DNA from 3 places in the Arthrobacter arnarulunnguaqae genome. Region 3 is predicted to be linked to each of the others. Evidence: riboswitches for the same ligand, from Rfam matches in the RefSeq annotation. Region 3 holds a riboswitch; each other region holds the start of a gene.

Region 1 (9,443 bases), on a different contig from region 3:
CGGGATGGTGTTGATGACCGCACCGAACTTGGGCAGGAACGCCACCAGGATGGCGACGGTTCCGGCCACCCAGTACGCGGCGGTCGAATACACGCGCGAGGACGCCATGACGCCGATGTTCTCCGCGTAGGTCGTGGTGCCCGAACCGCCGCCGAACCCGGCGAGGACCGTCGCGGCGCCGTCGGCCATGAGCGCGCGGCCGTTGACCCCGTCGAGGTTCCGTCCGGTCATCAGGCCCACCGTCTTCACATGGCCGATGTTCTCCGCCACCAGCACGAAGACGACCGGCAGAAACAGGGCGAGCACGTCGAAGTGGAAGGACGGAACGGCGAACGGCGGCAGCCCGAGCCAGCCGGCCTCGCCCACCGGCGCGAACGTCACCTGCCCCTGGGCGAGGGCCACGAGGTAGCCGACGACGATGCCCACGAGGATCGACAGCCGCCCCAGCAGGCCCCTAAACATTACGGCGGACAGGACGATCGCGGCCACGGTGGTGAAGGTGGTCAGCGGCACCTCCTCCATGGCCGCCGTCGTCGTGGTGGCGAGGTTCAGGCCGATCAGCGCGACGATCGTGCCCATCACCACGGGCGGCATCATGGCGTGGATCCAGCCGGCGCCCGCCTTCTGCACCACCAGGCCCACTAGGAACAGCGCGACGCCGGCGAGGACGATCCCGCCCAGTGCGCCGCCCATGCCGTGCGCTCCCATGGCGGCCGCGACCGGCGCGAGGAACGCGAACGATGATCCCAGGTAGCTGGGCACTCGGCCGGCGGTGACGATCAGGAACAGCAGGGTTCCGATGCCGGAGAACAGGAGCGTGGTGGTGACCGGGAAACCGGTGATGGTGGGCACCAGGACGGTGGCGCCGAACATGGCCATCACGTGCTGGACGCCGATGCCCGTGGTCTGGAACCAGTTCAGTCGCTCGTCGGGGGCGACGACGGTGCCGGGGCGGATGGTCTTGCCGTCGCCGTGCAGGGTCCAGCCGAAGCCGAGGGGGTTGCTCATGGTGCCTTCCGCAGAGGGTGCTGGGTGGGGGATCCCCCCGGAATCCTACTCCGCGCGCGCCCCGGCCGGCCCGACGGTGCCGCGCCCTGGGGCCGGCACGGTCTCGGCGAGCTCGGGCCCGGAGCCCCCGGGATCGCCGTCGGCCGCTGTCTGCGCGAAGAACAGCAACTCGTGCCGGGACGACTCGTGGAAGGCGCGGCGCATGGCCGCCAACTCGTCGGCGCCGGAGCGCAGCGCGACCTTCTGGACCAGGTCGATGGCGTCGCGGGTCGCGGCGTCGAACTCGGGTGAGGAATAGGCGGCCAGCCAGTCGGCGTAGGGGTGCCCGTCCCGGGCCGCCGCGGCCAGCCGGGTTCCGGCGTCCTGGTAGAGCCAGAAACACGGCAGGATCGCGGCGACCAGGACGGGGTACGTCCGGCCGGACGCAGTGAGGTGGTTCAGGTAGCCCGCGGTGGTCGCGGTGGGGTCCGGCGGGGCGGCGGACCCGAGATGGGCGCGGTGCAGCTCGAGTTCCTCCTCGAGGCAGCCCGTGGCGCAGGCGGCCCAGAAGCGCTGTTCCTCGGCGTTCGGCGCCAGCTCCGACGCCCGGGACAGCACCTGGGCGTACGTGCGCAGGTAGAGCGCGTCCTGCCCGAGGTAGTGCTCGAAGTCCTCCTGTCCCAGCGTCCCGTCCTTGAGTCCGCGGATGAACGCGAGGTCGTCGATGCCCGCCCGGATCCCGGCGATGTCCTCCCACCAGGAACCGAGCAGGGCGTCCGGGGTCGGCGGAACGCCGCCCTGCCAGAGCCCGGCGAAGTGGTTGACGGGGCCGTGTCCCTCGCCGGATCCGACGTCGAGGGCGTCAGCGGCCGCGAGCGCCTGACCGAGCCAGGCCTTGGCCAGGCGCAGCGCGTCCGGCCAGTTGCCCGTCCGCGGGTACAGCGTGGCGAGCGCCGAGGACAGCGAACAGCCCGTTCCGTGGGTGTTGCGCGTGGGCGCCCGTTCCCCGAGGACCTCCAGTACGACGCCGTCCGCGTCCACGAGCGCGTCGGGGCAGCCGCCGGGGTGGCCGGCCAGATGGCCGCCCTTGGCGAGGACCAGGATCCCGAACTCGGCCGCGACGGAGCGGGCCTGTTCGAGTGCCCGTTCCCAGCTGGCGGCCAGGGGTGCGCCGGACAGCTCGGCGAGCTCGGCGAGGTTGGGCGTGGCGAGGTCCGCGAGGGGAAGCAGCGCGCGCAGTGCGGCCCCGGCGTCGTCGTCCAAGAGCCGGTCCCCGCTGGTGGCGACCATGACGGGATCCAAGACCACCACCGGCCGCCCCTCCCCCAACCCCCGGAAGTGGACATCACCACCCTTAACTAACCCCCGGTAATGTCCACTTCGCGTGGTGGGGGGGAGGGATTGGAGCCAGGTGGACACCGTCCGGATGGTTTCCGCGTTGCCGAGCATGCCGATCTTGACGGCGTCGATCCGGATGTCCTCCGCGACCGCCGCCAGCTGGGCGGCCAGGAAATCCACCGGGGGGATGTGGACGCCGCTGACGCCGCGGGTGTTTTGCGCCGTCAGCGCCGTGATGGCGGTCATTCCGTAGCCTCCGCACGCGGCGATCGACTTCAGGTCCGCCTGGATTCCGGCGCCGCCCGAGGGATCGGACCCGGCGATGGACAGGATGTTGGGCACGGCGCTCATGCGCGGTCCCCCGATCGGCGCGCGGCGCAGGCCGCCTCCCATTCTGCGCGCAGCGATCGCGCGGCGGCGGCCGGGTCCTCCGCCGCGCAGACCGCCCGGACCACCGCCATGCCGGACGCCCCCGCGACGGCGACCGCGCCCGCGTCGCCGTGGCCCAGCCCGCCGATGGCCACGCAGGGCAGCGGCGCGGCGGCGACGAACTCCGCCAGCCCGCCGAAGCCGATTGGATCCGGGTGGTCCTTCTTCGTCGGCGTCGGCCGAACCGCACCTGTCCCCAGGTAGGAGACCGTGCCGGCGGGCATGGCCGCGAGGGCCTCCAGCTGGGGCAGCTTCCCCGAGCTGAGACCGAGAATCGCGTCCGGGCCGATCAAACGGCGCACCAGCGGCGCCGGCAGGTCCGACTGCCCGATGTGCACGCCGTCGACGCGGGCGCCGGCCTCACGGGCGGCCAGGTACACGTCCACGCGGTCGTTGACGACGAGCGCCGCGCGGCCCGCGGTGTGCTCGGAGCAGGCCACGACGTCGTCGAGGAAGGCGCGGGCCGGGACGTCCTTGCACCGGAGCTGGACGATCGTCGCCCCTCCGTCGACCGCCGCGGCGACGATCTCCGCCAGCGGGCGCCCGTTGGTGCTCCCCGCGTTGGCCACCAGGTAGAGCGAGAGGTCGAACGCGGCGCTCATCGCAGCACCGCCCGTTCCGCAAGCTGCTCCGGCGTCGTGGAGGACAGTGCGTCGAGAAATGCGACGGCGAAGCTCCCCGGACCCGTCGCCGAGGCGGCCGCGGCCTCCGCGGCCACCGAGAAGAACGCGTGCGCGGCGACGCTGCCGGCGAATGGATCGTCCGCGGCCGCGGCGAACGCGGCGACCAGGGCGCCCAGCGCGCAGCCTCCGCCCGTGACGCGCGTGAGCAGCGGGCTGCCGCCGTGCACGCGCACCGTGCGCTCGCCGTCCGTGATCAGGTCGACCGCGCCGGAGACTGCCACCACGCCGCCGGTCCGGCGGGCCAGCGCGGCAGCCGCGCCGGGCGCCGCGTCGACATCGTCCGTCGCGTCCACGCCGCGTCCCCCCGCGCCGACGCCGGCGAGGGCCATGATCTCCGAGGCATTGCCGCGCACGACGTCGGGGCGCAGCTCAACGAGCAGGCCCGCGAACCCGGTGCGCAGGGCCAGCGCGCCCACGGCCACGGGATCCAGCACCCAGGGCGTGCCGGATTCGTGCGCGGCGCGGGCGGCCTCGAGCATGGCCTCGCGCTGCTCGCGGTGCGGGGTCCCGAGGTTGACCAGGACTCCGGAGGCGAGGCGGGCGAACTCGGCGGCCTCGCCGGGAACGTCCACCATGGCCGGGGCGGCGCCGGCTGCGAGGAGGACATTGGCCGTGAAGTTCGCGACGACCGTGTTGGTCAGGCACTGGACCAGCGGCGCGGTGGCGCGCAGCCGCCCCAGGTGGTTCGCGGCCGATTCGGGCGAGACGACGGGTGGAACAAGGTGTGAAGGCGCAATGGAATCCATGGGCGACATCCCTCCGCTAGTACGAACTAGATCAGGTGTGTACGGGTGTGATCTCAGTCCCTGGCGGACACCCCGTGTCACTGCAGGCGAGCTTACCGCGTTCCGCCCGTGAACTCCCTCGTGCTCGGGCGGATGCCGAAACGGCTAGGTTGATGACCATGGGTCTTTTTTCTCGCACCAAGCCGCGTCCGCCGCGCGCGGACACCGTCGCGGACGCGTCATCGGCCGTCCCGGCCGTCCCCGTCGTCGCGGAGACCGTGACCCGGCTCCGCGACTCGGCGTCCACGCACCTGGCCCACCCCCGGAGGTTCCGTGCGGGGCAGCTGCGCGCACTGGAGCGCATGCTCGACGCCCACGAGGGCGAGTTCCTCGAGGCGTTGGCCGCGGACCTCGGCAAATCGGCCGTCGAGGCGCACCTGACCGAATTGGATCTGGTGCGCGGGGAGATCGACCATGCGCAGCTCCACCTCACCGAGTGGATGGAGGCCAAGGGCGTCCGCGTTCCGCTGGCGTTCCAGCCGGCGTCCGCCAAGGTCGAGCCGCAGCCGTTGGGCCTGGTGCTGGTCATCGGTCCGTGGAACTACCCGGTCAACCTGGTGTTCGCGCCGCTGGTGGGCGCGCTGGCCGCCGGGAACTGCGTGGTCCTCAAGCCCTCGGAGCTCGCGCCGGCGACGTCGGAGCTGATCGCGCGACTGGTTCCCCGGTACCTCGACCCCCGCGCCGTCGCCGTCGTGGAAGGCGGCGTCGAGACCAGCCAGGCGCTGCTGGCCCAGCGGTGGGACCATGTCTTCTTCACGGGAGGCGAGCGGGTGGGCCGCATCGTGGCCGAGGCGGCCGCCCGCCACCTGACGCCGACCACGCTCGAGCTGGGAGGCAAGAGCCCCGCCGTCGTCGTGGACGGCAACCCCGCGGCGATCGCGCGCCGCATCACCTTCGGCAAGTTCCCGAACGCGGGCCAGACGTGCGTGGCCCCGGACTACGTCCTGGCCGTGGGGACGGCCGCCGACGGGCTGGAAAAGCACCTCCCCAAGGCGATCGCGTCCTTCTACGGACGCAACCCCGCGAAAAGTAGGGACTACGGGCGGATCGTGAACCGCCCCGCGTTCGATCGGCTCGCCGGGTTTATCGAGGCGGCCGCGGGCGGCGCGGGCCGCATCGTGAGCGGCGGGGTTTCGGACGCGGAGTCGCTGTTCATCGAGCCGACCATTCTGGCCGACGTCGACCCGGCGTCCCCGGTCATGACCGAGGAGATCTTCGGGCCGGTCCTGCCGATCGTGCGGGTGGCCTCGTTCGACGACGCGGTGCGGTTCATCAACTCCCGTCCCTCCCCGCTGGCGGCGTACCTGTTCAGCGAGAAGCCCCGGCTGCAGTCCGCCTTCGAGGACCGGGTGCGCGCCGGGGCGATCGGGCACAACGTCTGCAACGCGCACCTGGCCATCCCCGCGCTCCCGTTCGGAGGCGTCGGGGCGTCCGGGCACGGGAGCTACCACGGGCGGGCGGGGTTCGAGACGTTCAGCCAGTTCCGGTCCGTTCTGTCGAAGACGGCCGTGGTCGATACGCTCAGGGCCGTGTACCCGCCGTACGGGCGTCTGAAGGCGGGGCTGCTGCGCCGGATCCTCTAGCGCGGCCACGGGGGTGTCGAGCGTCACGCCGGAGACGGGAACAGGCCGGTATTGCATGCGGTTGCATATTGTGGAAGATCGATCGGCCCCCGCGCCGGTTCCCCAAACCAATAGGAGCATCCCCATGGCAACCACCGTCCTGACCCTCGTCGGCTCGCTGCGCAACGGATCCACCAACCGTCAGCTGGCCGAGGCCACCGCCGCCAACGCGCCCGAGGGCGTGGAGGTCAACGTGTTCGAGGGCCTCGAGAACCTGCCGTTCTACAACGAGGACGTCGACATCGAGGGCCAGGTTCCGGCCGCCGCGGCCGAGCTGCGCGCCGCCGCCGGTGCCGCGGACGCCATGCTGCTGGTTTCCCCGGAGTACAACGGCACCATGCCGGCCGTCCTGAAGAACGCCATCGACTGGCTGTCCCGCCCGTACGGCGCCGGCGCCATGACCGGCAAGCCGGCCGCCGTCATCGGCACCGCGTTCGGCCAGTTCGGCGGCGTGTGGGCGCAGGACGAGGCCCGCAAGGCCGTCGGCATCGCCGGCGCGACCGTCCTCGAGGACGTCAAGCTGTCCATCCCGGGTTCCCTGGTCCGCTTCGCCGAGACCCACCCGAAGGACGACGCCGAGGTCGCCGGCCAGGTCGCCGCGGTGCTCGAGGGCATCCGCGCCGCCGCCGAAAAGAACTAGCGCGACCGAAAAGAACCAGCACGACGCCGGCGCCCGCCGGCGCGGAAAAGGCCGGTCCCCACGGGGCCGGCCTTTTCGTTGTGCCCGGTTCCCGGGCGACTAGGCGATCACGCCGTCGACCAGCTTCTTCGCCTCGGCCTGGACCTGCGCGAGGTGCTCGTCGCCCCGGAAGGACTCCGCGTAGATCTTGTAGACGTCCTCGGTCCCGGAGGGGCGGGCGGCGAACCAGGCGTTTTCGGTGGTCACCTTCAGCCCGCCGATGGCCGCACCGTTGCCGGGTGCCTCGGTCAGCTTGGCGGTGATCTCCTCCCCCGCGAGCGTCGTCGCGGTGACGTCCGAGGCCGACAGTTTGCCCAGCGCGGCCTTCTGCTCGCGGGTCGCGGCGGCGTCGATCCGGGCGTACGACGGCGCGCCGAACTCCGCGGTCAGTTCGCCGTACCGCTGGCTGGGGGACTTGCCGGTGACGGCCTGGATCTCGGACGCGAGCAGGGCCAGCAGGATGCCGTCCTTGTCCGTGGTCCAGGGGGTGCCGTCGAAGCGCACGAAGCTGGCCCCGGCCGACTCCTCGCCGCCGAACACGCCGGTTCCGTCCAGCAGGCCCGGCACGAACCACTTGAAGCCGACGGGCACCTCCACCAGCTCGCGTCCGAGCGATGCGGCGACCCGGTCGATCATCGACGAGCTCACCAGCGTCTTGCCGACACCGGCGCCGGAGGGCCACTGCGGTCGGTTGCGGTAGAGGTAGTCGATGGCCACGGCGAGGTAGTGGTTGGGGTTCATCAGGCCGGCGTCCGGGGTGACGATGCCGTGGCGGTCCGCATCGGCGTCGTTGCCGGTCGCGATGTCGTACAGGTCCCCGCCGTCGCGCACCTTGCCGATCAGCGAGGCCATGGCCGAGGGCGAGGAGCAGTCCATGCGGATCTTCCCGTCCCAGTCCAAGGTCATGAACGCAAAGCGGGGATCCACCTCGGGGTTGACCACGGTCAGGTCCAGGCGGTGGCGCTCGGCGATGGCGGCCCAGTAGTCCACGGAGGCGCCGCCCATCGGGTCCGCGCCGATGCGCACGCCGGCGTTGCGGATGGCGTCGATGTCCAGCACCGAGGGCAGGTCGTCGACGTAGCCGGCGAGGAAATCGAAGGTCCCGACCGATTCGGCGGCCTTGGCCCGCGCCAGCGGGATGCGCTTGACGCCCTTGAGGCCGGCCTCGAGCAGTTCGTTGGCGCGGCTTGCGATCCAGCCCGTGGCGTCGGAGTCGGCGGGTCCTCCGTGCGGCGGGTTGTACTTGAAGCCGCCGTCGCTGGGCGGGTTGTGGGAGGGGGTGATGACGATGCCGTCGGCCCGTGCGGCGCCGCCGTCGCGGTTGTGGGCCAGGATCGCGTGGCTTAGCGCCGGCGTCGGGGTCCAGGCGTCGCGCGCGTCCAAGAGGACCCGGACGCCGTTGGCCGCCAACACCTCCAGGGCGGTGTCCTGCGCCGGGTCCGAGAGCGCGTGGGTGTCCTTGCCGACGAAGATCGGGCCGGTGATGCCCTGGCCGGTCCGGTATTCCACGATCGCCTGGGTTATGGCCGCGATGTGGTTCTCGTTGAACGAGCCGTTCAGGGATTTTCCGCGGTGTCCCGACGTGCCGAAGGCGACGCGCTGCACGGGATCGGACGGATCCGGAATGATGTCGAAGTACGCGCCGCGCACCGCATCGACGTCGATCAGGTCCTGGGGGAGGGCTACTGTGCCCGCTCGGTTCGCCATGGGTACAGCTTTACAGATTCGCCGCCGAAGTCGGAGGTGTGCGGGAACATTTCGCCATCCTAGAATGGGTTCGTACAGCGGGGACGAACAGCGAGGACGCGGGGACCATGGGCAACGAGCAACAACGGCCGTTCAACGATCCGAGCCACCCCTCCTGGTACTCGGAACCGGGAGGTCCCGCGCCGCAGAATCCGTACGCCGCCCAGGCGCCGCAGCAGCAGGCCCATCCCGGCGTCTACCCCGGCGCGTATCCGGCCGCGGAACCGAAGACGCTGAGCATCGTCGCGCTGGTGTTGGGCATCGTTGGGCTCGTAACCGGCGGGTTCCTCCTCCTTCCGCAGATCGGCGCGATCGTCGTCGGGCACATCGCCCTGCGCCGGGAGCCCGAGGGCCGCGGCATGGCGATCGCCGGGCTGGTCCTCGGCTACCTCGTCGTGGTCCTGGGGCTCGTGCTCCTGCTGCTGCTCGTGCTCTTCCTGCCGGTCATGTCCGCCATGTCCGGGGACTTCACCTAGCCGCTTCGAGCTGCGCCGCCAGTCCCAGCAGCCCGGCCTCGGCGCCGGCGCGGCCGATCAGCTGCACCCCCATCGACAGTCCCGCCCCGGTGGACAGCGTGGGCAGGACGATGGCCGGCACGCCGGCCACATTCACGATCGACGTGAACGGCGTGTACTGGCACTGCAGGCGGTAGTCGTCGTCCGGGGGATGCGAGTTGTAGTGGCCGATCGGGCGGGGCGTCTGCGCCAGGGCCGGCGTCAGCACGGCGTCGTACCGTCCCCATTGCGCGCGCGAGTCCTCGGCGATGCGGCGCAGGATGCGCGCGGCGGACGCCTTCTGAGCGTCGGGGCGCGCGATCGCCCGATCGCGGAAGGAGCGCGTAAACCGCGTCAGGTGCGGCTCGCCGGCCCGCGGGATCCGCGCCTCGGCCAGCCCCGCGGTCCAGATGGCCTGGAACGCCGGCGCATAGCGGTTGTCGTAGCGGATCTCCGCCTCCTCCACGTGGTGGCCGGCCCGTTCCAACAGCACGACGCCGGCATCCAGCGCCGCCGCGGCCGCCGGGGAGAGCGCGATCTCGTAGTGCGACGCGAAGGGCGAGTGCGTGGAGACTCCGATGCGCAGCGCACGCCCGCCGCCCGGATCGGCCGCGAGCGCCGCGGCCAGGAACGCGCCGTCCGTGCCCCCGACCATGGAGTCCAGGAGCAGGCCCGCGTCC
Region 2 (9,443 bases), on a different contig from region 3:
TGGATAGACGTCGTCGCGGTGCAACGAAATACCGTCGTCCAAGCTTGGGAGCGACTGACCACTGATCCCCTCGCTGACGATCCGACGTGTCATGGGATGAAGGGTGATCTCGAGTTTGTCAGCCATAAAGGAACGAAACACCGCCGACGGCAGTACGAGCTGGCAAATGGCGCCAGAATCTGGTTCTACGTCGACGAACGCTCCGTTGTACTGACCGACGTCCACACACACCATCCCAACGCCACCAAATAGGTCAAAAGGTCGATAACGGTGACCTGTCGCGGCGGTCCTATGCCCCGCCTGTCGGTGCCCACCGCCACTGGACCCCGTCCGCGCCGCCTCGCTTCGGGCGGCGCGGACGGGGTCCAGTGCTTCGAGGTTAGGCGTTCGGCGAGCCCACCCCGATGGTCTGCTGCAGGTAGACGCTGCCGCCGGCCCCGGCGAACTCGCGGCTCTTCTCCTCCATGCCCTCGGAGATCCGCCGCTCGATGTCCTCGGCCAGCACCTGCTGGTCCGCGGCCGAGCCGAACTGCTTGCGGATGTCCTGCGAGATCCGCATGGAACAGAACTTCGGCCCGCACATCGAGCAGAAGTGCGCCGTCTTGGCCGGCTCGGCCGGCAGCGTCTCGTCGTGGAACGCCTCCGCCGTGGCCGGATCCAGCGACAACGCGAACTGGTCCTTCCAGCGGAACTCGAAGCGCGCCTTGGACAGGGCGTCGTCACGCTCGTGCGCACCCGGATGGCCCTTGGCCAGGTCGGCGGCGTGCGCGGCGATCTTGTACGTGATCACCCCGGTCTTCACGTCGTCCTTGTTCGGCAGCCCGAGGTGCTCCTTCGGGGTGACGTAGCAGAGCATCGCCGTGCCGTAACGGGCGATCTCCGTGGCCCCGATGGCGCTGGTGATGTGGTCGTAGCCCGGCGCGATGTCCGTCACCAACGGGCCCAGCGTGTAGAACGGCGCGCCGTCGCACAGCTCCTGCTGGCGCTCCACGTTCTCCCGCACCAGGTGGAACGGGATGTGCCCGGGCCCCTCCACCATGACCTGGACGTCGAACTCCCACGCCCGTTTCGTCAGCTCGGCCAGCGTGTCGAGCTCCGCGAACTGAGCGGCGTCGTTCGCGTCGGCGATCGAGCCGGGCCGCAGCCCGTCGCCCAGGGAGAACGCGACGTCGTACCGGGCGAAGATTTCGCAGAGCTCGTCGAAGCGCTCGTAGAGGAAGTTCTCGCGGTGGTGCGCCAGGCACCAGCCCGCCATGATGGACCCGCCGCGGGACACGATCCCCGTGACGCGCTCGGCGCTCAGCGGCACGTAGCGCAGCAGCACGCCCGCGTGGATGGTCATGTAATCCACGCCCTGCTCGCACTGCTCGATCACGGTGTCGCGGAAGACCTCCCAGTCCAGCTTCGCCGCGTCGCCGCCGACCTTCTCCAGCGCCTGGTAGATGGGCACGGTGCCGATCGGGACGGGCGAGTTGCGGATGATCCACTCGCGCGTGGTGTGGATGTCGTCGCCGGTGGACAGGTCCATCACGGTGTCGGCGCCCCAGTGGGCGGCCCACTGCAGCTTGTCCACCTCCTCGGCGATCGAGCTGGTCACGGCGGAGTTGCCGATGTTCGCGTTGATCTTCACCAGGAACGCCTTGCCGATGACCATCGGCTCCGACTCGGGGTGGTTGATGTTGTTGGGGATGATGGCCCGTCCGGCGGCGACCTCGCTGCGCACCAGTTCCACGTCGCATCCCTCGCGGAGCGCCACGTAGCGCATCTCCTCGGTGACGACGCCGGCGCGCGCGTAGTGCATCTGCGTCACCACGCGCCCAGCTAGCGAACGCCGCGGGACCGGACGCGCGCCCTTCCATTCGGATGATGCCGCGCCGCGGCGCACGGCCGACTTCCCGTCGTCGTGCAGGTTGCGCTCGCGGCCGCCGTACTCCTCGGTGTCCCCGCGGCCCTCGATCCACGCGGCGCGGAACGGCGGCAGCCCCTCCAGCGGGTCGCTGCCCGGCCCCGCGGTGCGGTAGACGTTCAGCGGCGGATTGGGGTTTCCGTCCGGGGAATCGTCCAGGCTGATCGCCGTCACCGGCACGCGGATGCCGGAGTCGGCGTCCTCCAGGAACGCCGGCGAGTGGGCCGGGTGCTGTTCGGAGGCACGGTGGATGGACTGGTTTTCTGCTGAAACGCTCACGGATGAGCCCTCACTTCCTACGCCGGCATGACCCGGACAGGTTCGACGGTCGCAGGCAGCGTCAGCCTGATCTCAGCCCTTGCGAGGGCACCCGTGTGGACGATGGCGAGCCTAGCCCACTTGGGGCGCCCGGGCCAACGGGCGCCCCATTCCGGAGCGAGAGCTCAGGCCGGATCCCCGGTGCCGTCCCCGTGCGGGAACTGCGGCACCTGGGGCGCCGTCGTCGTCAGATGCGCGACGGCGGGGCCCCCGACCGCGCGGTAGGCGTGTTCCGCGTCGCCCGGGAAACGCAGGAAATCGCCCTCGCCCAGGCGGCGGAGGTCCCCCACCGGACCGGCCTCCAGCGTCCCGGACACCACATACAACTGGTGCAGGGACCCGAATCCGTGCACCTCGACCACGCGCGTCTTCGTCGACGGATGCACGCGCAGGACATGCGTCCGGACGTATCCGGACCCATAGATCCGGTCCAGGTCCCTGACGTGCGCGACGCCAGCGGCACGCCAGGATGCGTCCGCCGCCAACGACTCGTGGACGGGAGTCCCCCATTCGGTCAGCAGCCGCACGACGCTGACGCCGAGCCCGTGCCCGATGCTCTCCAGGGTCCCCACCGTGGGGTTCCCGACGCCGCCCTCCACCTTGGACAGGGTCTGCTTGGAGATGCCCGCCAGCGCCGCAAGCTCGCCGAGCGAGAGGTCGCGCTCCACGCGGAAACGGCGGATGTTCCGGGAGACGAGGTCGTTGGCCTGCACACCCCAAGTGTCACCTATAAGTGACGAACTGTCATGTTTGACAGCCGCACGATGGCGCGGGAAACTAAAGCATGACCCGTAGCACCCCCGCGCCCCGCGACGACCGGACGGCCGTCGACAAGGCCATGTCGCTGCTCAACGCCTTCGGCAACGACGCGTTCGTCGGCGTCGGCGTCAGCGAACTCGCCCGCCGAGCCTCGCTGTCCAAGTCCACCGCCTTCCGGCTGCTGGCCACCCTGCAGAACAACGGTGCCGTGGAGCGCGCCGGCAACGCATACCGACTGGGAAAGATGATCCAGGACCTGGGCTCGACGCAGGAGGACGCGCTGCAGGGCCGCATGCGGGACGCGCTCACGCCGTTCCTCGCGGACCTCTACGAACTGACCAAGCAGACGGTCCACCTCGCCGTCCTGCAGGGCACCGACGTCGTCTACCTCAATAAGCTCTACGGACACCTGCAGGTGCGCAGCCCCTCGCGCATCGGCGGGCGTGCCCCGGCCTACTGCACCGCCGTCGGCAAGGTGCTCCTGGCCTACGATCCCGACGCCGCGGACGAGGCCATGCGCTCCGAAATGCTGGCCTGGACGCCGGCCACCATCACGGACCCGGACGCCTTCCGCCGCGAGCTCCTGGAGGTCCGCAACACCAACCTCGCGTTCGACCGCGAGGAGATCCTCACCGGTCTGAACTGCATCGCCGCCCCGATTTTCGGGCCCAACGGCAAGCCGGTGGCCTCGATGTCCGTGTCCGGGCCGGTCGGCAAGTTCGTCCCGGACTCGCAGGCCACCGTCCTGCGGAAGGTCTGCTACGCCGCCTCGCGCGCCGTGGCGGCGATCAGCGGGCAGCAGCACCAGGCCAAGCGGCAGGCGGCCAAGAGCGCCTAGCGCCGGACCGCCTAGCGCGTGGGGACGTCGTCGATCCGGCGCGACTCCTCGAGCACCCAGTCCGGTTCGGCGGCCATCAGGGAGACCGCCCGGTCCGGCAGGTCGACGTCGACGACGTAGCGGTAGCCGGCCCTCTCTGCACGCGCGATCTGCGCGACGTCCCCCTCCGGGGTGGAGACCACCAGGCGCCGGCAGGCCGGTTCGGCCTCCATGACGCGTTCGGACACCAGCTGGAGCGCCTCCGCGGGGGCGTCGGGCGACGGCACGAGCAGCCGGTCCCGCACGGAGGCCGGGTAGGCGGCGTCCAACTCGCTCTTGGCCACACGGACCACCGAGACGCTCCCCCGCGGGGCCCCGTCCTCGGTGACCGCGAACGTGGACTCGAAACCCGGCTCCGCGGAAACCGGGGCGGCCGCCCACGACGGCGGAAGCGCATCGGGCCAGCGCAACTGGTCGACCTCGTCGTTGGCGTGGTCGTTGTCGGCGTGCTCGTCGTGGTCCATCATGCGGCTACTCCTCCTCGCTGACCAGGCGGCGGATGGCCGGCTTGTCCAGTTTTCCCGCCCCGTTGCGCGGAACCGCGGCGGTCAGCACCAGCTTCTTGGGCAGCTTATAGCGCGCGAGGTAAGTCGCGGTGAACTCGCGGACGGACTCGATGTCCGGCACGGACCCGTCGGCGCAACTCATGACCGCCACCACCGACTCGCCCCACTTCTCGTCGTCGACGCCCACGACGGCGACGTCCAGGACGCCCGGGTACTCCATCAGCGCGCGCTCGACCTCCGCCGGATAGACGTTCTCGCCGCCCGTGATGATCATGTCCTTCAGCCGGTCCACGATGTAGAAGTAGCCGTCCGCGTCCCGGTAGCCGATGTCCCCGGTGCGGAACCAGCCGTCGTGGAACGCGGCGGCTGTCGCGGCGTCGTCGTTCCAGTAACCGGGAGTGACGTTGGGCCCCTTCGTCCACATCTCCCCGGTCTCGCCTGGCGCGAGGACGTCCGCACCGGTCGCCGGATCCACGATCTTGACCTGGCTGTACGGCATGGGGATCCCGCAGGATCCGCCCTTCGCGTACGTCAGTTCCGAGGGCAGGTACGTGGCGAACGGGGACGTCTCGGTCAGGCCCCACGCCTGCTGCACGGCTACGCCCTTGTGCTCGTACTGCCTCAGCAGCACCGGCGGGACCGGCGCGCCCGCGCAGATGAGCGCCCGCAGGCTGGAGATGTCGTGCGCCTCGAACTCCTTGGTCTGCTGCATCGCCGAAAGCTGCGCCGGGACCAGGAACGCCTGGGACACCCCGTACTCCTCGATGTCGCGCAGGGTCTGCCGCGGATCGAAGGTGCGGCGGAGCACCGTGGTGCCGCCGCGCACCAGCACGCGGATGGTCAGCGCGTTCAGCCCGCCGACGTGGAACAGCGGCGCGACCGCCAGGTTGGTGTCCCCGCGGCGCGTGTCCACCAGCGAATCGACGTTCACGGAGTTCCACCACAGGTTTCCGTGCGTGAGCTGCACGCCCTTCGGGACCCCGGTGGTGCCGGACGTGAACATCAGGATCGCCAGATCGTCCTCGGACCGTTCCACGGCCTCGGGCACCTCACCGCCGGCGGCGCCGAGGAACGCGGTCAGGGGCGTCCAGAACGACGCCGGCTCGCCCGCCACGGGCACGGCGGGATCGTTGTCCACGAGCACGAAGCGCTGCGTTCCGGCGTCGTGCCCGGCGAAGCCCGCCAGGGTCTCGACGACGTCCTGGTGGCAGGGCTCGACGACGACGACCGTGGGCGCCGAGCGCTCCAGCAGCACGCCGACCTCGCGCGGGGCGAGCCGGAAGTTCAGCGGCTCGAACACCCCGCCGAGCCACCAGGCGGCCAGCATGGTGGTGATGAAGGTGGCGCTGTTCAGGCCCAGGTAGGCCACGCGGTCGCCGTCGGCCACACCCTGGGCGCGTAGCGCGGAGGCCATCCGGCCGGCGTCGCGGGCGAGTTCGCCGTAGCCGATCTCGCGCCCCTCGTACACCAGCGCGGTGGAGTCGGGCGAGTACGCGGCCTGGCGGAGCACGCCGCCGACCGGGTTGATGTCGATCCGGTTGCTCATAGCTGGTCGCCTCCCGCGGCCCGGTCCCCGAAGCCGCGGACGGCGATGCCGCCGTCGGCGGGGATGATGGCGCCGGTGATGTTCCCGGCGTTGCTCCGCGATCCCAGCAGCACGTAGGAGCCGGTGAAGTCCACGGGCTCCACCGAGGCGTCGTGCAGCGGGATCAGCGGGTTGTTGCCCGTGACCTCCGAGCGGGCGAACGAGTCCGCGATGGAGCGGCCGTCCAGACCGATCGACGCCGGTCCGCGCAGGTCCGTGTTCATGCCGCCGACCGCGACCCCGTTGACGCGCACCTTCGGCGCGAGTTCGTAGGCGAGCTGGTTGACCAGCCCGCGGCAGGCGAACTTCGACGCCGTGTAGACGGGCCCGCCGCCGGCGGTGTGGAAGGAGGCGTTGGACAGCGTCATGACGATGGACCCCCGGGTCCTGACCAGTTCCCGCCACGCCGCCTCCACCGTGAGCAGGTAGCCCTTGACGTTGATGGAGAAAAGCTCGTCGAACGCGTCCCCCAACTGCTCCCCGTCCAGGCGCGTGATGGAGCGGTTGTAGTCCCAGATTCCGGCGTTGGGCACCAGGATGTCCAGCTTGCCGAAGCGCGCGACGGTCTGTTCGACGGCGTCGTGCAGGTCGCGCGTCTCGCGCACGTCGCCGGCGATCGCCAGCATGCGCTCCGGCGCGGCGCTCGCGTCAACCACGGCCTGCAGCTTGGCGAGGTCGCGGCCGAAGATCGCCACGGAGGCGCCCTCCGCCAGGTAGCGTTCGGCCACGGCCCGGCCGATCCCGGACCCTCCGCCGGTCACCAGGGCGACGTCGCCCCGGAGCCAGCCGGCCTGCTGTGTTTCACTCATGTGGACCTCTCGTGGTGAACGGTGCGGCTAGAAGAACGTGCTGAGGTTTTTCGCCTGGAGGACATTGGCGTCGAAGAGGATCTCTCGGCGCGCGACGCGGAATCCGCCGTCGGGCTGGATGCGCAGGATGTCCGTCCGTCCGCCGGCGTAGATGTCCGTTTCCGTTTGCAGGCGGTTGCGGTAGACCAGGAAGGCGCAGCGCGCGCTCAGGGTGCCGTCGCCCTGGTGGTGGACGGTGACGTTGGAGATCAGGTGGCGGGTCCGCGATGGCGGATCCTCGGCCCAGGCCATGCCGGAGTCGTAGCGGCGGATGCGCCAGGCCAGGGATTCCTTGGTCTCGTCGAAGTAGGCGGCCTCTCCCTCGCGTCCGATGGACAGCGCGGCCTGCCGGCGGAGCCGGTTGGTGCGCAGCGGGGCCCAATAAAAGAGGTCGTCGTCGAACACCTCGAGCCAGTCGGCGAAGCGGCCGTCGTCCAGGAGCTCGGCTTCGCGGAAGTAGAACTGCTGGACGCGGTAGGACAGCTCGGAGTCGACCAGGCGGCCGTCCAACTCGTCGGTCTTCGGCGCGCCCTTGTCCGATGTGGTGTTGTCCGGTGCGGCTGTGTCCAGCCCCGCCGTGGGGGCCACGTTTTCGGTCATGGTTTCGGCTCGCGTTTCTTGGAGGGGATCGATGGGATCGGGGTTAGCGGGCGAGTTTCTTGAGGTCGATGTCCGGGTCCGCCAGCTTCGCGGGATCCACCAGGATCCTGCGGTCGATGATGCGGCGGGCCGCGCGCACGGTCAGGCCGCCGTCGATCGCGGCGCACCCTCCCATGTATCCGTCCGGGTCCAGCCGGAAGCTGGCCAGCGGGACGCCGTCGCGCTCGCGGAGCACCACGCTGCCCTCGCCGAGCATCGAGCCGACGCCCTCGACGTGCACGCCGTGGCGGTCGGACCAGAACCAGGAGGCGCCGTGCGCGGGCAGGTCCTGCCCGAGGAGCGAGGCGGCCGCCGTCGTTCCGGTGTTCATGGCGTGTTCCCAATGCTCCGCGCGGCGCAACAGCGTGCCATCGGGCAACCGCGTCCGGGACGAGTCGCCCACGGAGTAGACCAACGGGTGGGTGGTGCGCTGGTGCTCGTCGACCAGCGTCCCGTTGTCGATGTCCAGGCCCGCGGAGGCCGCCAGTGCCGTCTCCGGAACGATTCCGATGCCCACCAGGACCAGGTCGGCGTCGATCGTTGAGCCGTCGTCCATCCCTACGTGGTGCCCGGCGTCGTCCACCGTGATGGCCGCGGGGATGCCCGTGACCAGGCGGACGCCGCGCTCGGTGTGCATGCGGTGCAGGCGTCCTGCGAGTTCCGGGCCGACTGCGGGGACCAGTGGCGGGTCGACGGGATCGATCAGCGTGACGTCGGCGCCCAGCGCGATGGCCGAGGACGCGGTCTCGGCGCCGATCAGGCCGGCCCCGATGATCGCGAGCCGGACGCCGGGCTTCAGCAGACCGCGCAGCTTGTCGGCGTCGGCGCGGTTGCGCAGCTCCAGGACGGATTCCAGGTCCCCGCCCGGGATGTCCAGGCGGCGGGCGGACCCGCCGGTGGCCAGCACGATCCGGTCCGCGGCGCGCTCGGTCCCGTCCTCCAGGACCACGACTCCGGCGTCCGGCCGCAGCGCGACGGCCCGGCCCGTGACGACCTCGACGTGGTGTTCCTCGAACCAGGCCGCGGCCGAGAGCAGGATCTGCTCGCTGCTGCGGCTGCCCAGAAGGTAGTCCTTGCTCAGCGGCGGGCGGTCGTAGGGCAGGCCCTCGGGGTCGATGATGGCCAGGGAGCCGGTGTACCCGCGGGAGCGCAGCTCCTTGGCCGTGGTGAAGCCGGCCATCCCGCCGCCGACGATGGTGACCGAGTCAAGAGGCATCGTCGGCGCCTTCGTTCGGGTACAGCAGGACCTCGCCGTCCTCGACGACCACCTTGTGGGTGCGCGCCGCGACGGTCGCGGGCATGCACATGGCCGCGCCGGACTTGAGGCAGAACTTGGCGGAGTGCACGGGGCACTCGACCTCGGTGCCCTCGATCCAGCCATCCGCCAGCGACGCGGTCTCGTGGGTGCACTCGTCGTTCAGCGCGTAGAAGTTGCCGTCCTCGGCGTGGAACACCGCGATGTCCTCGCCGGTGCCGTTTTCGTCGCCGGGCACGACCTTCGCCTCGCCCTCGTCGATGTCGTCGACGCTGCCCACGTTGATTGCTTCGCTCATGGTCCTGCTCCTTGGCTGGTGGTATTGGTTACTTGCCCATGTTCTCGTGCCAGGCCGGTTCGTTCATAAGCCCCGCCCAGTGGCTGTAGAAGGCGCGGCCGGCGGCGTCGGAATAGAGTTCCGAGGTCTGGCCGGGGTAGACGCCGTCCTCGCGTTCACTGCCGATCCCCATTTGGAAGTTCAGCGGGACGCGGTTGGTGACGAAACCGTGGGAGATCGCCTGGACCTCGGACCAGTTCTCGCCGTCGTCCGCCTCGAAGATGCCCGAGGGTCCGAAGGTGCGCAGGTTGTAGAGGCGCTGTGCGTCCTTGACCTCGTCCGGCATGGACTTGTCCACCAGGACCCAGGCCCAGACCTCGATCTTGTCCGGGCCCTTGGGGTGCCAGACGCGGATGGAACCGTTGATCGGCAGGTAGGAGAAGTTCGGGAACACGGTCGCGTGGCCCGTGGTC
Region 3 (9,443 bases):
CGGACCGGCGGCGAGGGTCTCCACGGCCAGCGTGCGTGCGCCGAGTGCCGCGGCGAAGTGTTCGTCGTGGGTCACGGCGACGACCGAGGCTCCCGCCTCCAGATGCTCGCGCAGCAACAGCGCGAGTTCGGTCCACGTGTTCATGTCCTGGCCGAACGTGGGTTCGTCCACGATCAACACCGACGGCCCCGCGGCGAGCACGGTGGCGACCGAGAGCCGGCGTTTTTCGCCGCCGGACAGGGTGAAGGGGTTCGCGTCGGCCAGGTGCCGCAGCCCGAGGCGGTCCAACAAGCCATCGACCCGTTCGGCGATCTGATCGTCGCCGAACAGCGGAATCCGGCTCCCCGACACCCGCGCCTGCCGCGGACCGAACGCCAGCTCCTCGCGCACCGTGGCCGCCACGAACTGGTGTTCCGGCTCCTGGAAGACGGTGCCGATGCGGCTGACCAAGTCGGCTGCCTTCCACCGGTGGGGACGCTCGGCGAGGACGGTGGAGTTGGCCCTCGCCGAACCCTCCGGCGGGTCGCCGGGCGAGGTGAGCGCCGGCGTCGCGACGACGCGTCCCGAGCGTTCGGGAAGGAGTCCCGCGAGCGTCAGGGCGAGTGTGGACTTGCCGGAGCCGTTCGCTCCGGTGATGCAAAGGGCCTCCGCGGCGCCCAGTCGCAGGTCCACTCCGGCCAGTGCCACGGGGGCGCCCGCGGTCCGGGCCACGGACAGCAGCTCGGTGCGCAGCAGCATCTCCCCGGCCGGGCGCGCGCCGGCGTCGTCCGCCATCGCCGGGAGCACCGGGAGGATCGGCACGTGGCCGGGAACCCACACGCCGGCGCGGATGAGATCCTCGCGCACGGGGCCGGGGGCGAACAGTTCGGCGGGAGTGCCCTGGTGCGCCACGCCTCCCCCGGGCTCGAGGACCACCACGCGGTCCACGTGCGGTGCCCAGGCATCCAGGCGGTGCTCGACGATGACGGCCGTCGCCCCGGTGAGTTCCAGTGCCGCCACCACGGCGTCGCGGACCTCGCGGACGCCCGCGGGATCCAGGTTGGCCGTGGGCTCGTCGAGCAGCACCAGACCGGGCCGCATAGCCAGGATCCCGGCGAGCGTCAGCCGCTGCTTCTGGCCGCCGGAGAGGGAGGACGACGGATGGTCGAGCCCGACCCGCAGCCCGACGGCGTCCAGCGCCTCGGCGACCCGGGGCCAGATCTCATCGCGCGGCACGGCGAGGTTTTCGGCCCCGAACGCCACGTCGTCGCCGACGCGCGCCTGGACGACCTGCGTCTCCGGGTCCTGCTGCATCAGTCCTGCGCGGCCCGTCGACGCGTGGGCCGGGCGACCGTCGACCAGCAGTTCCCCGGCGGATGCCGTGTCCTCGTCCGCGTGGAGCACGCCGGCGAGGGCGTGGAGCAGGGTGGATTTGCCCGCGCCCGACGGCCCGGCGAGCAGGATCCGCTCCCCCGGCCGGATGTCCAGGTCGAGGCCACGCAGGGCGTCTCGGGTGCGGTCGGCATGCCGCCAGCCCCACCCTCGGGCGCTCACCGAGGCGGGCGCGTGCCCGGCGACGGGCCGCGTGCCCGGCGCGGCGCCGTGTTCGCCACGCCGCTCCGCTCCGTGGCCGGCGGCACCGGCGTCGTGCATGTGGGTGGCCATGAGGGGACCTACCGGCTAGCCCCGGGCCGGTTCCTGTCCGGCCTTGCGGGAGGCGAGGGCGGACAGCGCACCGGTGCGGGCGAGTGCCCGGGTGGCCAGCCAGGACAACAGCCCGGCGATGACGATGCCGGAGACGGTCATGCAGCCCACGTAGACGAGCTTCATGGCGGCGGTGTATTCGGGGAACCAGTTGAAGACGAACGCGTCGTTGATTCCGCCGAAGAGGCCCGCCGCGGCGCCGGCGAGGAGCGCGGTCACCAGGCCCCAGCGCCGGTAGAGGAACGCGGCGAACACGAGTTCGGCGCCGAGGCCCTGGACAAGCCCGGACACCAGCACGGTCCAGCCGTATTCGGAGCCGAGGAACGCGGACACGACGGCGGCGACGGTCTCGCAGAACAGGGCCGCGCCCGGCTTGCGGATGATCAGCGCGCCCAGCACGGCCGGGAAGAGCCAGAATCCGGCCACGAGCGCCGAGGACGGCGGGAAGGCGACGAAGAGGAAGTCCAGCGCGTGGTGGATGGTGTTCCAGCCGAAGAAGATGACGCCGGAGGCGACGGCGATCACGGCCGCGACGACGATGTCGACGACGCGCCACGAGGCGCGCGCGTTGCGGGGGTTCTGCAGGGTGGTCATGGTTTTTCCTCCTTGAGGGCAAGGAGGGGAGGAAGAGTCGACGGCGCGCTCACCCTGAGATCTCGACTCCCTTCGCCGGTACTAGCCGGAGCAGGTTCGAGGGTCTGCGTCGAAGCGCACTCTCAGCATCAGTTGACCGGGCCGTTGGGCACCGATCGTGACGCTCCCCTGTCGTAGTTGTTCAGTGTCCCCAGTCTAGCCCCGCGTTATGCTGGGCAGGTAATCACGCCGAACGACGGGAGCACTGCACGTGAACATTCTGCTGAAGGTGGGCGGCACCATCATTTCGCTGGTCGCGGGGCTGGCCGGCGCCAAGGTCGTGGACGCGGTCTGGACGAAAGTCACCGGCAACGAGCCGCCCAAGCCGACGAACCCCAAGACGCAGGCGGAGGCGACGCTGCGCCAGGCACTGGGCTTCGCCGTGATGTCCTCCGTGGTCGCGGCCGTGATCCAGGTGGCGACCAACCGCGGGACGCAACGCGCCATCGCGCGGTTCAACCGCACCCTCGACGAGGTCTAGAAGGCGTCTAGGGGCTGCCCGGCGGGGTCTCGCGGCCGCCGGCGTTGCCGTCGGCGGCCCGGGCCACCACCTCGTCGAGGTCGTCCAGCACCAGCGTTTCCTTCTTCAGGTGCCTAGTCCGGTATCCGGATCGACCGACCATGTGTGCGCTGACTGGTGCCGTCAGCAGCTGGAGCATCCACGCCAGGAACAGCGCGGGGGCCACGGACCACGAGCCCATCTGCAGGCCCACGGCCGTGAGCATCAGCAACAGCCCCAGCACCTGCGGCTTCGTGGCTGCGTGCATCCTGGACAGCAGGTCGGGAAAGCGGAGCATGCCGATTCCGGCGGCGAACGACATCAGCGCGCCGACGACCAGGAAGACGGCGGACACCACGTCCACGGCGGTCCCCCACAGCGAATTGTCCATTAGGAGTTCCTCCGGTCCGTCACGTAGCGCGAGATCGTCACCGAGCCGATGAAGCCGATCACGCTGGCCGCCAGGACAAACGGCAGGTGGTCGATGTGGTGGTTCGCGGCCATGTCGATGCACAGGGCGGCGACGACGATGGTCAGGAGCACATCCAGGCCGATGACCCTCTCCAGGATGGAGGGGCCGCGGGCTATGCGGACGAGGGCCAGGGCCGCGGCGGCCGCGATCAGCAGTCCCGAGGCCCATACGGCGATGTCCATGATCATGCTGTCCTCCCGCGCTTCGCGCCGGCCTCGGCGCCGTTCTCCGCCTCGAGCGAGGCAAGTTCCTCGCGCGTCCCCATCACGCGAATCAGCCGGGCCTCGGTGGCGCGCACCTTGCGGCGGAAGTCCTCCGCCTCCTCCCGGGTGTTCACGTCCAGGACGTGGAGATACAGGGTCGCGTTGGGACGGTCCACCTCCACGGTGAACGATCCCGGTATCAGGGTGAGGACGTGGGAGACCGTGGTGATCATCAGGTCCTCGCGGCTGCGCAGGCCCACCCCGACGACGGCGCTGCGCACCTTGGGGCCCTTGACCAGCGCGGTGCCGAGGACCTGGAAACTCGCGACGGCGATGTCCCACACGAACCGCGCGGCGAAGAGCGCTGCGCGCCACACGTTGAACCGGCCGCTGAGCTCCACCGGCGGTAGCCGGAACGCGGACACGACGCCGAGGGAGATCAGGAACCCGAACACCAGGTTGCCGATGGCGAAGTCCCGCCAGAGCGCGCCCCAGACGAGCACCATCCACACCAGCAGCGGCAGCTCCACCATGAAGCGCGCACGCTTGCGGCGACGGGATGCGGCGCCGGGGGTGCGCATGCCCAGTGCGGACGGACGCGTGGGAGTCACGGTGCCACTCCCGTCACGGGTGCGTTGCGCTCCGAGGCGGTCCCCAGCACCGCCGAGATGTAGTCGTTGCGGTCCATCATGTTGCGCGCCGCCTGCTCGCTGAGTCCGAACAGCGGGCCGGCGAACACCGTCAGCGACAGGCCCAGGACCACCAGGGCGGCCGTCGAGCCGACCATGGCGCGGGGCAGGAGCTCGATGTCGCCGCGGTCGCTGAACCGGCTGGCGGGATGGTCGGCGACGTGGCGGTAGGTGGTCACGCGCCCGCCGTCGGCCGCGCCGACCAGGAGCAGCGGGTCCGGGTCCTCCGCGTCCTCCGCCTTCCGCCAGAACGCCCGGTTCCAGACCCGAGCGACGGCCAGCAGGGTCAGCAGCGACGTGGCCACGGCCCCGCCCAGGAGAACCCAGGCCAGCGGTGTCCCGAGTTCGATCCCGCCCTGCAGCAGCCCCAGCTTGCCCAGGAAGCCGGAGAACGGCGGGATGCCGGCCAGGTTCATGGCCGGGAGGAAGAACAGGACGGCCAGCACCGGGGAAAGCTTGGAGAGCGATCCGAGCCGGTCGGCGTTCGAGGTCCCGGCGCGGCGTTCGATCAGGCCCGTCACGAGGAACAGGGACGTCTGGACGATGATGTGGTGGGCGACGTAGTAGACCGTCGCGGCAAGCGCCGCCACGTTGCCGATGGCGAGCCCGAACACCATGAAACCGATGTGGCTGGTGAGCGTGAAGGAGAGCATGCGTTTGATGTCCGCCTGCGCGATGGCGCCGAGGATCCCCACGATCATCGTCAGCAGCGCGACCACCATCAGCACCGAGTTGATGCGGTCCCCGGGGAACAGCAGGGTCTCGGTGCGCACCATGGCGTAGATGCCGACCTTGGTCAGCAGTCCCGCGAACACCGCGGTCACGGGCGCGGGGGCCGTCGGGTAGGAGTCCGGGAGCCAGAACGAGAGCGGGAAGACCGCGGCCTTGATCCCGAACGCCACCAGGAGCATCAGGTGCAGGATCATCTGGGTGCCCGGATTGAGGTCGTTCAGCTTGAGCGCGAGGTCCGCCATGTTCACCGTTCCGGTCGCGGCGTAGATCATGCCGATCGCGATGAGGAACAACATGGAGGACACCACGGACACGACGACGTACGTCACGCCCGCGCGGATCCGCGCCGTCGTTCCGCCGAGGGTGAGCAGGACGTAGGACGCCGTCAGCAGTATCTCGAAGCCGACGTAGAGGTTGAAGAGGTCGCCGGCCAGAAACGCGTTGGAGACGCCGGCCACCAGAATCATGTAGGTCGGGTGGAAGACGGAGACGGGGCCGTCCTCGTCGCCGTCGGCCATGCCCTGCCCGGTCGCGTACACCAGCACGGCGAGGCTGACCGCCGTGGAGACCACGAGCATCAGGGAGGAGAACTCGTCGACCACCAGTGAGATGCCGAACGGCGGGGCCCATCCGCCGATCAGGACGGCCTGCGCTCCGTGGCCCCAGGCCGCGGTCAGCAGCCAGACCTCGAGCGCCAGGGTGATGACGAGCGTGGAAATCGTGGTGATGCGCTGGATCCGCGTATGGCGGCGCAACACGAAGGCCAGTGCCGCGCCCAGAATCGGAAGTGCTACGGCCAATGGCGCGAAGGCCACGGCGGCCAATGGTTCGGTCATCGTGCCTCCCTGTTTCTCCCGTGGTCGTCTGTTCCGGCGCTTTCCTCCGAGGAGGCCTGCCGCCGGTCGGATTCGTTTGCCGACCGGTTGGCGTCCGCGGTGGCCCGCGAGGCGGCCTCGTCGGTGTCCTCGCTGAACTCCGTGGTGTCCGCGGGGACCTCCGCGTCGTCCTCGAAGTCGAAGTGGGACTGCTCGGCGACGCGGCGGTCCTCGAGGTCGTCCACCACTTCGTCCCGCCGGGCGATGACCCAGGACCGGTAGATGATGGCGAGCATCAGGGCGGTCACGGCGAAGGTGATCACGATCGCCGTCAGGATCAGCGCCTGCGGCAGGGGGTCGGAATACGCGTCCGCGGGAGTCTCCGGGTCGTAAAGCGGGGCGAGCCCCGGCAACCCGCCGGCAATCAGGATCAACAGGTTCGCACCGTTGCCGATCAGCAGCAGGCCCAGCAGGACGCGCGTCAGGCTGCGCTCGAGCAGCAGGTAGATGCCGGCGGCGAACAGGACGCCCATGACCAGCAGTAGGGTGACGTTCGGTGTCATCGGGCCACCCCCTCCGTCTGCGGGGCCGCGGGGTTTTGGGGCTCTTCCGGGGTGGCGCCCTCGGAGCGTTCGTCGATCTCGGAGCCGAGGCTGCGCAACACGTCGACGACCAGGCCGACGACCACCAGGTACACGCCGACGTCGAAGATCGTCGACGTGACGAACTTGTGGTCCCCGAACACCGGCAGCGAGAACTCCAGGGCGGCGCTCTGGAACATCTGCCCGCCGAAGAACAAGGGCACGACGCCGGAAAGCGTCGCCGTCGCCAGCCCCATTCCCAGGAGGGTTCCGGGGCTGATCGGGGTCGACTCCGCGAGCTCGAACCGCCCGCCCGCGAGATAGCGGATGGTCAGGGCCAGCCCCGCGAGGAGGCCGCCGGCGAAGCCGCCACCCGGGGTGTTGTGCCCGGCGAGCAGCAGGTAGACCGAGAAGAGGATGAGGGAGTGGAAGATGAGCCGGGTCACCACCTCGAGGATGATCGACCGGCGTTCGGGGGCCAACGTGCGGCCCGCGACGATCCACGCGTCCTTGGCCGACTTGGCGAAGTGGCGGGCGATCGCCAGCGCGGCGGCGGATCGGTTCGGCGCGTGGATGTGCTCGGATCCGCGGTCCACGGATCCCGGCTCGACGTCCTCCACGGGGCGCTTGTCGTCGCCGCGTCCGCGGACGTAGATGAGGCTGGCGACGCCGGTGGCCGCGGCCGCCAGCACCGTGAGTTCGCCGAAGGTGTCCCAGACGCGGATGTCCACGAGGGTGACGTTGACGATGTTCTTTCCGGCGCCGCCGTAGTACGCGAGCTCCGGGAACGCCAGCGAGACGGGGTCCGCCGTGCGCGAGGCCATCGCGATCACCGCGATAGACATCATCACCAGGCCGAAGCCGATCCCGATGGCCGCCCGCAAGGCGCGGTGGCCCGCGGGGTTGGACGTCCACAGCGGGGCCGGAAGGGTGCGTAGCGCGAGGACCATGGCGACCAGGACGATGGTCTCGACGAGGAGCTGGGTCAGCGCCACGTCCGGGGCACCCTGCAACGCGAACAGGATGGCCATCCCGTAGCCGGTGACGCCAACCATCAGCACGGCAAGGAAGCGCTTGTTGGCCCGGATGGCCGCCAGGGCGCCCACCACCATGCACGCGCCGACCATGAGTTGGGCCGGGGTGTCGAACCACGTGATCTGTTGCGGAAGCGGCGTCTCGTAAACGAACACGGCGACCGCGGGGGTCAGCAACCCGACGGTGAGGATCACGGTCAGGTAGAATATCAGGGAGCCGCGCTGTGTCCGCCCGGTCACCCACACGGCGACCTCGTCGGTGGCCCCCAGCACGTTTTTGTAGGTTCGCTCGGCGTCGAACACCGGGTACAGGAGCTGCTGCGCGCGCGCCACCGGCCCGCGCAGGACAAACATCAGGGAGCCGGCGGCGACGATGACCGCCGACAGTCCGAGCCCCGGCGTGAGGCCGTGCCACAGCGCCAGGTGGATGGGGTGCTCCGCCTCCGGGAACAGCGCGGCGTACGGCTTGATCGCCTCCTCGAGCATTCCCGGCGCGAAGGCGAAGAACACCGTGGCGGCGGCCAGGACCAGCGGCGCGGCCAGGAACAGCCACGGCACGGGTTTGAAGTCCGTCGCGGCGACGCCGGGCTTCGTCGCGAAGCCGCCCCACACGAAGCGGGCGCTGTAGGCAAAGGTCAGGACGGACCCCAGCACGACTCCGGCGAGCAGCCACGTGCCCCCCGGACCGGCCGCGCCGTCGTCGAGCAGCGCCTCGAGGACGGCCTCCTTGGCGACGAAGCCGAACAGCGGCGGCAGGCCGGCCATCGACGCGGCGCCCACCACGGCGACGACGAACAGCTTCGGGGCGCTCCGCCACAGTCCGGAGAGCTTGCGCAGGTCGCGGGTGCCCGCCTGGTGGTCGATGATCCCGACGACCAGGAAGAGCGTGGCCTTGAAGAATCCGTGCGCAAGCATCATGGCGATGCCGGCCATGGCGGCGTTTGCCGTACCCACGCCGACCAGCAGGATCAGGAACCCGAGTTGCGATACGGTCCCGTAGGCGATGAGCAGCTTGATGTCGTCCTGCCGCAGCGCGCGCCAACCGCCGACCAGCATGGTGGCCAGACCCAGCCCGAGCACGACCGGGTGCCAGAACGCCGTCTCGGCGAAGCCCGGGGCCAGCCGCGCCACCAGGTACACGCCGGCCTTCACCATGGCCGCGGCGTGCAGATACGCGGACACGGGGGTGGGCGCGGCCATCGCCGCCGGCAACCAGAAGTGGAAAGGGACCAGCGCGGACTTGGACACCGCACCGACGAGGATCAGGAGGATCGCGACGTCGATCGCGGTCCCCTGGGCCACGAGGCCGCCCGCCCGCGCCATGATGCCCGAGAGCCGGTACGTTCCGGCCGCCTCCCCCAGCATGATCAGTCCGAGCAGCATGACCAGGCCGCCGAAGGTCGTCACGATGAGCGCCTGCAGGGCGGAGCGGCGGGCGAAGATACGGGTCCGCGAGTAGCCGATCAGCAGGTAGGACAGGACCGTGGTCATTTCCCAGAAGATGAACAGCAGGATCAGGTCGTCCGCCACGACCAGTCCGAACATGGCGCCGGCGAAGGCCAACAGTTGCGCGCCGAAGGGGCCGATGTTGGCGTCCTCGTTCTTGAAGTACCGCGCGCAGTAGAAGAGCACCAGCGCCCCGACGCCAAGCACCAGGAGGCTCATGACGGCGGACAGCGCGTCCATCCGGAACGCGGCCTCGAGCTGCAGCGGTTCGATCCACGCGAACGCGTCCGACGGCGGCGCGTTCGGTTCGCCGGTGGCGGCGGTCTGATCGGCCGAGGTGAAGGAGGCGAAGTTCGCCACCAGCCACACGAAGCCGGCCGCGGGCACGCCGCCGAGAACATAGAAGGTCGCCCTGCCGAGGCGGCGGAAAATCAAGGGCGCTACGAGGGCCACCGCGAAGAGGGCGATGAGCACGACGAGCACGATGATCTCCTGGGGGCGCAAACTGCGTGGACTCCCCGGCTCGGGTCCGGGGCATCGTGGCAGGTGGTCAAGGGCTGGTCCAACTTTAACAGTTCACGGGCGCGCCGCCGCGCCCCGGCCCCGGTTTCGGGCCCCGATTACGCGCAGGGCGTTACGCTTCACCCATGAGCCAC

The links. Region 3 has a riboswitch for thiamine pyrophosphate ahead of ACHAAJ_RS07080 (ECF transporter S component). Riboswitches for the same ligand answer to the same signal wherever they lie in the genome.
Region 1: another riboswitch for thiamine pyrophosphate. It lies ahead of thiM (hydroxyethylthiazole kinase); the one in region 3 lies ahead of ACHAAJ_RS07080 (ECF transporter S component).
Region 2: another riboswitch for thiamine pyrophosphate. It lies ahead of thiC (phosphomethylpyrimidine synthase ThiC); the one in region 3 lies ahead of ACHAAJ_RS07080 (ECF transporter S component).

What each region holds. Positions count from the first base shown of each region.
Region 1 is NZ_JBIMER010000021.1:23,820-33,262, reverse strand. It holds gene ACHAAJ_RS14195 (uracil-xanthine permease family protein) at 1-1,008, opposite strand, end outside; gene ACHAAJ_RS14190 (bifunctional hydroxymethylpyrimidine kinase/phosphomethylpyrimidine kinase) at 1,054-2,676, opposite strand; gene thiE (thiamine phosphate synthase) at 2,673-3,356, opposite strand; gene thiM (hydroxyethylthiazole kinase) at 3,353-4,183, opposite strand; TPP riboswitch at 4,175-4,268, opposite strand; gene ACHAAJ_RS14175 (aldehyde dehydrogenase family protein) at 4,342-5,805, shown strand; gene ACHAAJ_RS14170 (NAD(P)H-dependent oxidoreductase) at 5,930-6,484, shown strand; gene pgm (phosphoglucomutase (alpha-D-glucose-1,6-bisphosphate-dependent)) at 6,584-8,230, opposite strand; gene ACHAAJ_RS14160 (DUF4190 domain-containing protein) at 8,338-8,745, shown strand; gene ACHAAJ_RS14155 (amidase) at 8,738-9,443, opposite strand, start outside.
Region 2 is NZ_JBIMER010000010.1:4,132-13,574, reverse strand. It holds gene thiC (phosphomethylpyrimidine synthase ThiC) at 380-2,185, opposite strand; TPP riboswitch at 2,183-2,290, opposite strand; gene ACHAAJ_RS10485 (helix-turn-helix domain-containing protein) at 2,350-2,937, opposite strand; gene ACHAAJ_RS10480 (IclR family transcriptional regulator) at 3,009-3,821, shown strand; gene ACHAAJ_RS10475 (GNAT family protein) at 3,833-4,327, opposite strand; gene ACHAAJ_RS10470 (acyl-CoA synthetase) at 4,332-5,912, opposite strand; gene hcaB (3-(cis-5,6-dihydroxycyclohexa-1,3-dien-1-yl)propanoate dehydrogenase) at 5,909-6,760, opposite strand; gene ACHAAJ_RS10460 (aromatic-ring-hydroxylating dioxygenase subunit beta) at 6,788-7,399, opposite strand; gene ACHAAJ_RS10455 (FAD-dependent oxidoreductase) at 7,443-8,654, opposite strand; gene ACHAAJ_RS10450 (bifunctional 3-phenylpropionate/cinnamic acid dioxygenase ferredoxin subunit) at 8,644-8,991, opposite strand; gene ACHAAJ_RS10445 (aromatic ring-hydroxylating oxygenase subunit alpha) at 9,020-9,443, opposite strand, start outside.
Region 3 is NZ_JBIMER010000005.1:135,837-145,279, forward strand. It holds gene ACHAAJ_RS07075 (ATP-binding cassette domain-containing protein) at 1-1,644, opposite strand, end outside; gene ACHAAJ_RS07080 (ECF transporter S component) at 1,660-2,277, opposite strand; TPP riboswitch at 2,328-2,457, opposite strand; gene ACHAAJ_RS07085 (DUF4235 domain-containing protein) at 2,528-2,797, shown strand; gene mnhG (monovalent cation/H(+) antiporter subunit G) at 2,805-3,206, opposite strand; gene ACHAAJ_RS07095 (MrpF/PhaF family protein) at 3,206-3,475, opposite strand; gene ACHAAJ_RS07100 (Na+/H+ antiporter subunit E) at 3,472-4,071, opposite strand; gene ACHAAJ_RS07105 (Na+/H+ antiporter subunit D) at 4,098-5,747, opposite strand; gene ACHAAJ_RS07110 (Na(+)/H(+) antiporter subunit C) at 5,744-6,289, opposite strand; gene ACHAAJ_RS07115 (Na+/H+ antiporter subunit A) at 6,286-9,270, opposite strand; gene ACHAAJ_RS07120 (MFS transporter) at 9,435-9,443, shown strand, end outside.